DNA from 2 places in the Luteimicrobium sp. NPDC057192 genome. Region 2 is predicted to be linked to the other one. Evidence: predicted binding sites of a transcription regulator. Region 2 holds the regulator's gene; the other holds the start of a gene.
What was found. The regulator LexA, encoded in region 2, represses DNA repair genes until DNA is damaged. The targets are predictions, from matches to a motif close to TCGAACANNTGTTCGA.
Positions count from the first base shown of each region.

Region 1: a site for LexA is predicted at 1,510-1,525, ahead of ACFT5B_RS00530 (replicative DNA helicase). Genes of this name have one in related genera too.

Region 1 is NZ_JBHUWD010000001.1:95,546-99,915, reverse strand. Features, by position in the region: gene ACFT5B_RS00535 (MATE family efflux transporter) at 1-1,254, opposite strand, end outside; gene ACFT5B_RS00530 (replicative DNA helicase) at 1,573-4,370, shown strand, end outside.
Region 2 is NZ_JBHUWD010000026.1:136-4,505, forward strand. Features, by position in the region: gene ACFT5B_RS12770 (DUF5302 domain-containing protein) at 1-109, opposite strand, end outside; gene nrdR (transcriptional regulator NrdR) at 208-744, opposite strand; gene ACFT5B_RS12780 (LysM peptidoglycan-binding domain-containing protein) at 1,155-1,328, opposite strand; gene lexA (transcriptional repressor LexA) at 1,826-2,584, shown strand; gene ACFT5B_RS12790 (L-lactate dehydrogenase) at 2,642-3,664, opposite strand; gene ACFT5B_RS12795 (ATP-dependent DNA helicase) at 3,707-4,370, opposite strand, start outside.

The DNA of each region.
Region 1 (4,370 bases), on a different contig from region 2:
GTCGGGCGCCCAGGCCCGGACGGCCAGTGCGACGGGGACATAGACGACGAACGTCAGCACACCGACCCAGGCGAGGTAGCGACCGTCGCCGGCGCCGATGAGGACGCCGTCGAGGACGAACACCCAGCCCGCCATCGGCATGAGCAGGCCGCACACGGCCATCCCGACGGCGACGGCGACGCGCACGTCGTGGTCCTGGGTGAAGAGCAGCGCGAACCACCAGCCGCCCGCGGCGATGACGAGGCCGAGGGCGGTGCCTGCGCCCACGCCCCACTGCAGGGTGCGCCGCAGGACGCGGCGGGTGGTGGCGACGTCGCCCGCGCCGAGGCGGTGGCCGACGAGCGCCTGGGCGGCGATCGCGAGGGCGTCGAGAGCGAACGCCGCGAAGCCCCAGACGGAGTTGACGACCTGGTACCCGGCGAGCGCGACCTCGCCGAGCGCGGCCGCGACGAAGACGGTCACGAGGATCGCCGCGCGCAGCGAGAGCGTGCGGACGAACAGGGGCACGCCGTCGCGCGCGTTGGCCCAGATCCCGCCCGCGTGGGGCGTGAGCGACGCGTGCTCGCGGCGGGCGCCGCGCACCACGACCACGCACAGCACGGCTCCCATGCTGAGCTGCGCGACCGCCGTGCCGATCCCGGAGCCCGCGATCCCGAGCCCGACGCCGTAGACGAGGAGGACGTTGAGCGCAGCGTTGAAGACGGCCCCGCCGGACGCCACCCACAGCGGCGTGCGGGTGTCCTGGAGGCCGCGGAGCACGCCGGTCGACGCGAGCACGACGAGCATGCCCGGGAGCCCGCACGCGGACCAGCGGAGGTAGACGGCGGCGTAGTGGGCGACGTCGTCGGCGGCGCCGAGCGCGTGCGCGGCCCACGGCGCCACGACCGCGAGGACGGCGCCCAGCACGAGGCCGAGCCCGAGCGCGAGCCACAGGCCGTCGACGCCGGACTGGAGGGCCTCGCGGCGGCGGCCCGCGCCGATGCGTCGCGCGACGGCCGCGGTGGTCGCGTAGGCGAGGAAGACGCAGAGGCCGACGAGCGTCGTCAGAAGGGTCGAGGCGACGGAGAGCGCCGCGAGCTGGGCCGTGCCCAGGTGCCCGACGACGGCGCTGTCGACCAGGACGAAGAGCGGCTCGGCGACGAGCGCCCCGAGCGCGGGGACCGCGAGGGCGAGGATCTGCCGGTCGAGGCTGCGGGAGGGGACGGGGCTCTCGTCCGTGCGCTCCGGCGTGTCGCGCGAGAGATTTCCGTCCACAGTTCCACAGGCTAACGAACCGTTGCGGTTCCGCCGTTCCAGCGTCCCGTGCGCAAACGACATGCGTGTTGTCCACAGCCTTGTCCACGACCTGTGCACAGCGCTCGGGGAACTGTCCCCAGGTTGTCCACAGTGTTGTCCACACGTGCGTCAGCGCGCGGTTGTGTGTCGTCGGCGGTGCGCCTACTGTCGCGGAGGCTCCCGCGGCGGGACCGTGGTCTCAGGACCGGACCACGGCTTGTCGGGGGGTACGAGTAGAACAGGTGTTCGTACCGGCGCAGCCCGTGCCGGACGGACGAGGAGGGGGACCCGGCGCGTATGTCGATCGACGAGCTCGAGGCAGGCTACGACGCTCCCGACGCCGCGCCCGGTGGGGGAGCGTTCGACCGGACGCCCCCGCAGGACGTGGCCGCCGAGCAGTCCGTCCTCGGGTCGATGCTCATCTCGAAGGACGCCATCGCCGACGTCGTCGAGGAGATCCGCGGCACCGACTTCTACCGCCCCGCGCACGAGACGATCTACGACTCGATCCTCGACCTCTACGGTCGCGGCGAGCCGGCGGACGCGATCACGGTCGTCGCGGAGCTGACCAAGCTGGGCGAGCTCCAGCGCGTCGGCGGCGCGCCGTACCTGCACGACCTCATCGCCCGCGTCCCCACCGCCGCGAACGCCGGCTACTACGCGCGCATCGTCCGTGAGCGGGCCGTGCTGCGTCGTCTCGTCCAGGCGGGCACGCGCATCGTCCAGCTCGGCTACGCGGCCGACGGCGGCGACGTCGACGACATCGTGAACAACGCCCAGGCCGAGGTCTACGCGGTCACCGAGCGGCGGGCGAGCGAGGACTACGTGCCGCTCGCCGAGATCCTCGGCCCGACGGTCGACGAGATCGAGGCCGCCGGGCACCGCGGCGAGGGCATGGTCGGCGTGCCGACGGGGTTCGCGGACCTCGACCGGCTCACGAACGGCCTGCACCCCGGGCAGATGATCGTCGTCGCAGCGCGTCCCGCCATCGGCAAGGCGCTCGCGCTCGACACGCCCCTGCCCACGCCCACGGGCTGGACCACGATGGGCGAGGTTCGGGTGGGCGACGAGCTATTGGCCGCCGACGGCCGACCGACGCGCGTCGTCCGCGCGACCGAGGTCCTGGTGGACCGGCCCTGCTACCGCGTGACGTTCGACGACGGCACCCAGGTGGTCGCCGACGCGCTGCACGAGTGGTCGACGTCGACGCGGGAGTCGCGGCGCGGGTCCGGGCTCGACGGCACCGTGCGCACGACCGAGGAGCTCGCGGCGACCGTCCACGCCGAGACCCCGGACCGGCGCCCCAACCACGCCGTCGTGACGACCCTGCCGCTCGCCCTGCCGGACGTCGCGCTCGCCGCGCCGCCGCGCGTCGTCGGCTCGGCCGTGGCCCGCGGCGAGCTCGCGCGGGTCCCGCTCGAGTACCTGCGTGCGGGCGAGCTGCAGCGCCGCGAGCTCCTCGCCGGCATCGCCGACGACGCCGGGCACGTCCTGCGGTCGGGCGCGGTCAGCCTCGACCTCGCCACGGGCTCGGTGGCGGGTGACGTGCGCGAGCTCGTCGTCGGGCTGGGGTACCGGACCGAGCCGGTCGCGGAGACGGGGGCAGCGAGCGTCGTCTTCGAGGCCGACGACGACGTCTTCGGGCGCGACGACCTGCGACTCCTCCACAAGGAGCTGCGCCCCTCGCGGCGGTTCGCCGCCCGCCTCGTGGTGTCGGTCGAGCCGGTCGAGTCGGTGCCCGTGCGGTGCGTCGAGATCGACCACCCCGACCACCTGTACCTGGCGACGCGTGCGATGGTCCCGACGCACAACTCGACGCTCGGCATCGACATCGTCCGGTCGGCCTCGATCAAGCACAACCAGGCCGCTGTCGTGTTCTCGCTCGAGATGAGCCGCAACGAGATCACCATGCGCCTGCTGTCCGCGGAGGCGCGGATCCACCTGCAGAAGCTCCGCAACGGGCAGCTCGGCGACGAGGACTGGCAGAAGCTCGCCGCCACGATGGGCAAGATCTCCGAGGCGCCGCTCTTCATCGACGACTCCCCGAACATGACCCTGACCGAGATCCGCGCCAAGTGCCGGCGGCTCAAGCAGCGGCACAACCTCAAGCTCGTCGTCATCGACTACCTGCAGCTCATGACGTCCGGCAAGCGCGTCGAGTCCCGACAGCAGGAGGTGTCCGAGTTCTCCCGTGCGCTCAAGCTGCTCGCCAAGGAGCTCGAGGTGCCGGTGATCGCGATCTCGCAGCTCAACCGTGGCGCCGAGCAGCGGACGGACAAGAAGCCCGCGATGTCGGACCTCCGTGAGTCCGGGTGCCTCACCGAGGACACGCGGATCCTGCGCGCCGACACCGGCGCCGAGACGACGATGGGCGAGCTGTTCGCGCTGGGGGCTCGCGACGTGCCGGTCTGGGCGCTCAACGACCGGCTCCAGTACGTGCGGCGGCACCTGACGCATGTGTTCCCGACCGGTGTAAAGCCGGTGTTCCGGGTGCGGCTCGCGTCCGGCAAGGAGGTGGAGGCCACCGCGAACCACCCGTTCCTCACCTACGGCGGCTGGACGGCGCTGGGCGAGCTCGAGGTCGGGTCGCGTGTGGGCGTGCCGCGGCACGTACCAGGGCCCGAGCAGAACGCCGCGTGGGACGACCGCAAGGTCGTCATGCTCGCGCACCTGCTGGGGGACGGGTCGTTCGTCAAGCGACAGCCGCTCCGGTACGCGTCGATCGACGAGAAGAACCTTGCGATCGTCACCGAGGCTGCCGCGGCGTTCGGGATCACGCCGATCCGCGACGAGTACGCGGCTGCTCGCGTGACGACTCTCCGTCTTCCTGCTCCCTACCGGCTCGCGCGTGGGAAGCGGAACCCGATCGCGGAGTGGCTCGACGACCTGGGACTCTTCGGTCTGCGCAGCCATGAGAAGTTCGTCCCCGAGAGCGTGTTCCACCTGCCCAAGGAGCAGATCGCTCTGTTCCTCCGCCACATCTGGGCGACCGACGGGTCGGTGACGGTCAACGCGAACGGCCGGAGCGGCCGGATCTACTACGCGTCGACGTCGCGTCGTCTCGTCGACGACCTGTCACGGCTGTTCCTCCGGTT
Region 2 (4,370 bases):
CGTCCGACGCGCTGGTGTGCTGGGCCGCCTTCTTGCGGTCGAGTGCCTCGCGGAACTTCGCCTTGACCGCGTCGACCTCCTCGTCGGACTGATGTCCGGGGTCGCTCATGTCGCTCCTCCTCCGTCGGATCCCCCTAGCCTGCCGTGACGCGGGGGCCCGCGCCACGGGAAATCGAGTCCGGACCGGGTCCGACCGGCCGGGAGGCCCTACCGGTCCTCCGCCTCCGTGGCCGGCGACGACGACACCTCCGCGGCTCCCGGAGCGTCGCCGTCCGCAGCCGCGGGCTCGTCCCGTCGCTCCCGGTCGACCCGGAGCGAGGTGATCGCCGCCTCGAAGTCCTCGAGCGAGTCGAAACCCTGGTACACGCTCGCGAAGCGCAGGTAGGCGACCTCGTCGAGCTCGCGCAGCGGCCCGAGGATCGCCAGACCGATCTCGTACGCGTCGAGCTCGGCGGAGCCCGAGCTCCGCAGGGTCTCCTCCACCCGCTGGGCCAGGAGCGCCAGGTCGTCCTCCGACACCGGGCGGCCCTGGCACGCCTTCCGGACGCCGCCGACGATCTTGTCGCGGCTGAAGGGCTCCGTCGCGCCCGACCGCTTCACGACGGACAGGCTGGCCGTCTCGATCGTCGTGAAGCGCCTGCCGCAGTGCGGGCACTGCCGCCGGCGCCTGATCGACTGGCCGTCGTCCGACGTGCGCGAGTCCACGACGCGCGAGTCGGGGTGCCGACAGAAGGGGCAGTGCATGAGCGGGCTCCAGAGGTAGGCCGGGGGGACGGTGCTCAACCTACTAAAGCCTGTCGAACAACTTCGAGCGGTGTCGGGCAGCATCGTCCTCGGACGCACCACCGACACGAACCGGAATGTCAGCCCTGGTCAGGATCAGCCCAGTGCCGGGGACCGGGGGCCCGCTGCCACGAGAACGGGGACGGCCGCCGCAGCAGCCGTCCCCGCCGGGACGCCCCCGTCCCCTGCGCGTATCGCGACTCGCCTCGCCACACGCGGACGTGCACGCCGACCCGATGGGTCGACACCTTGCTCCTGACCCCCCAGCCAGCAGGTAAGGCATGACTAACTTAGGCGAACCTCACCCGGCTGCGCAAGCCGCCGCGAGGAGCCTGACCGAACCTCACCCGGCACCGAGGGCGCGAAGAGCCTCACCCGCGGGCGACCGGGAGGAGCAGCTGCTCGCCGGCACGCAGCCCGGCACCATCGAGGTTGTTGAGCCTCTCGATCTCCACGACCACGTCACGCAGGTCCTCGCGCGAGCTCGCCACGGAGCTCGCGAGAGCCCACAGGGTCTCGCCGGGCTGGACGACGTGGCGCGTCACCTCGACACCTCGGTGGGGCCCACTCGCCTGGGCGCCGCCCGTCGCGACGACGCCGGTGCACGCGAGCACGAACGCGGCGATCCCCAGAACCACACGACCCCGGCGCGTGAGTCGCAGAGGGCCGGGACGGGTGCCGTCGCGCCCCCGCTCCACGCGGCGCGTCGTCCCGTCCGCCCCGAGAGGCCAGCTCACCGTCGCACTCATGCCACACCTCACCGCTCGTCCCGACAATGCCGTACCGCCCGCCGCACCGACCCGCTCTGAAGCGGATTCTTCGAACACCTGTACGTCGAACGTCTGTACGATTCTTAGCACGAGCTCCCGACAGATGTCGAGACACGCTCGAACACATGTTTGAAACTGCACGTCAGGTGCCCTACGGTGGGACACAGGTCGGGGCCGCGCTCGCGTGAGGCTGCGCGACGGGGCGGCGTCGACCAGGCAGCACGGGACAAGGAGCGTCGACGCAGGGCCTACGGGCCGGCAAGGAGGACGGCATGGCCAGCGGCACCACCGGCACGACGCGCGGACCGGGCGAGGGCGACGACGGCGCCCTCGCGACCGTCCGGTCCCTCACGCAAGCCCCCACCGGACCCGACGGCCTGACCCGGCGCCAGCGCCTCGTGCTCGACACCATCCGCGCCTCCGTCGAGGAGCGCGGCTACCCGCCGAGCATGCGCGAGATCGGCGAGGCGGTCGGGCTGACCAGCCCGTCCAGCGTCAAGCACCAGCTCACCGCGCTCGAGCGCAAGGGCTACCTGCGACGCGACCCGAACCGCCCGCGCGCCATCGAGGTCGTCCAGCCCGACGACTCGCGCGCGATCCCGCCGCTCACGCAGGACTCCGCGTTCGCCGTCGCCGAGGTCACCGAGCTCCCGCAGACCCCCGCCTACGTCCCGGTCGTGGGGCGGATCGCGGCGGGCGGCCCGATCCTCGCGGAGCAGGTCGTCGAGGACGTGTTCCCGCTCCCGCGCCAGCTCGTCGGGGAGGGCGAGCTCTTCCTCCTGCGCGTCGTCGGGGACTCCATGATCGACGCGGCGATCTGCGACGGCGACTGGGTGGTCGTCCGTCGGCAGAACGTCGCCGAGAACGGGGAGATCGTCGCCGCGATGATCGACGGCGAGGCCACGGTCAAGACGTTCAAGCGCACCGGCGGCCACGTGTGGCTCGTGCCGCACAACGCCGCCTACGAGCCGATCCCGGGCGACGAGTCCCAGGTCCTCGGGCGGGTCGTCAGCGTGCTGCGCAGCGTCTGACGCCCGCCCGGCCGTCCCGCCGGGCGGGCTCCGCGTCAGCGGACGGCAGTCCCTGTCTCAGAGGCCGAACGTCCTGGCCGCGGCCCGGAGCGCGTCGGCGGACGCCCGGAGCCCGGCACGCTCCGCGTCGGACATCGGCGTCGGGATCGTCTCCCGGACCCCGGTGCGGTCGACGACGGACGGGACCGACAGGCAGACGTCGCTGAGGCCGTCGTAGTCCTGGAGAAGCGAGCTCACGGGGAGCACGGTGTGCTGGTCGTCCAGGACGGCCTCGACGATCCTCGTGGCCGCGAGGGCGATCGCGTAGTTGGTCGCCCCCTTGCCTGCGATGATCTCGTACGCCGAGTGCACGACCTCGTGGTGCATCCGCTCGAGGTCGGTGTCGGTCAGCGGCAGGAGCCCGCCCACACCCGGCCAGTCGCGGAGCGGGATGCCGCCGATCGTCGCGGAGCTCCACAGCGGGATCTCCGAGTCGCCGTGCTCCCCCGCGATGTAGGCGTGGACGTTCTGCACGGCGACGCCCGCGCGCTCGGCGACGAGGAAGCGCAGCCGCGAGGAGTCGAGGACGGTGCCCGAGCCGAACAGCTGGTTCGGGGGAAGCCCCGAGTAACGCAGGGCGGCGTAGGTCACGACGTCGACCGGATTGGTGACCATGAGGTAGATCGCGTTCGGGGCGACCTCGAGCAGGCCGGGCAGGATCTTCTGCATCAGGGCGATCGTGTCGCCTGCGAGGTCCATCCGCGTCTGGCCGGGCTTCTGCTTCGCGCCCGCCGTCACCACGACGACGTCCGAGCCCGCGCACACGGCGACGTCGTCGGAGCCCTCGACGTTGGCCTGCGGCATGAACTGGATGCCGTGCTGGAGGTCGAGCACCTCGGCGTCGACCTTGGCCTTGTTGACGTCGAGCAGCGCGACGTTACGGGCGGCACCGCGCATGAGCATCGCGTAGGCCGTCGTGGCGCCCACGGCGCCCGCCCCGACGATGGAGACCTTCGACGGGCGCCCTTCGGGCCGTGTCCCGGACGCCGCCGCGTTCTCGGGGTGCCCGCCGGTGATCCCTGGTGCTGCGCTCGGTGCCATCGTGCCGCCTCTCGGTCAGGTGACGTGTCCGCCGCGCCCAGCCTAGGAGCGCAACCGCTCCAGCGCAGAGGCAACCAGAGCCGGGTCCTGTGTCGGCCAGAAGCCCGGCATGGAGCGCTGCAGGAACGTGCCGTAGCGAGCGCGCGCGAGGCGCGAGTCGAGCACCGCCACGACGCCCCGGTCGGTCGTCGACCGCACGAGACGCCCGGCCCCCTGCGCGAGCAGCAGCGCGGCGTGCGTCGCGGAGACCTGCATGAAGCCGTTCCCGCCACCGGCGTCGACGGCTTCGGAGCGCGCGGACCGGACCGGGTCGTCGGGGCGCGGGAACGGGATGCGGTCGATGACGACCAGCGACAGCGACGGGCCGGGGACGTCGACCCCCTGCCACAAGGACAGCGTGCCGAACAGGCACGTCTCCTCGTCGGCGGCGAACTCCCGCACGAGCGTCGGGAGCTGGTCGTCCCCCTGGCACAGGATCGGCACCTCGAGCCGGTCGCGCAGCGCCTCGGCGGCCTCCTCTGCCGCTCGCCGCGACGAGAACAGCCCGAGCGTGCGTCCCCCGGCGGCGCGCACGAGCCGCTCGAGCTCGGCGAGGTGCGCCTCGCTCGCCTGCCTCCCCGGCGGGTCGAGGTGGCGCGCGACGTAGAGGATGCCCTGCCGGGCGTAGTCGAACGGGCTGCCCACGTCGAGGCCGCGCCAGGACACG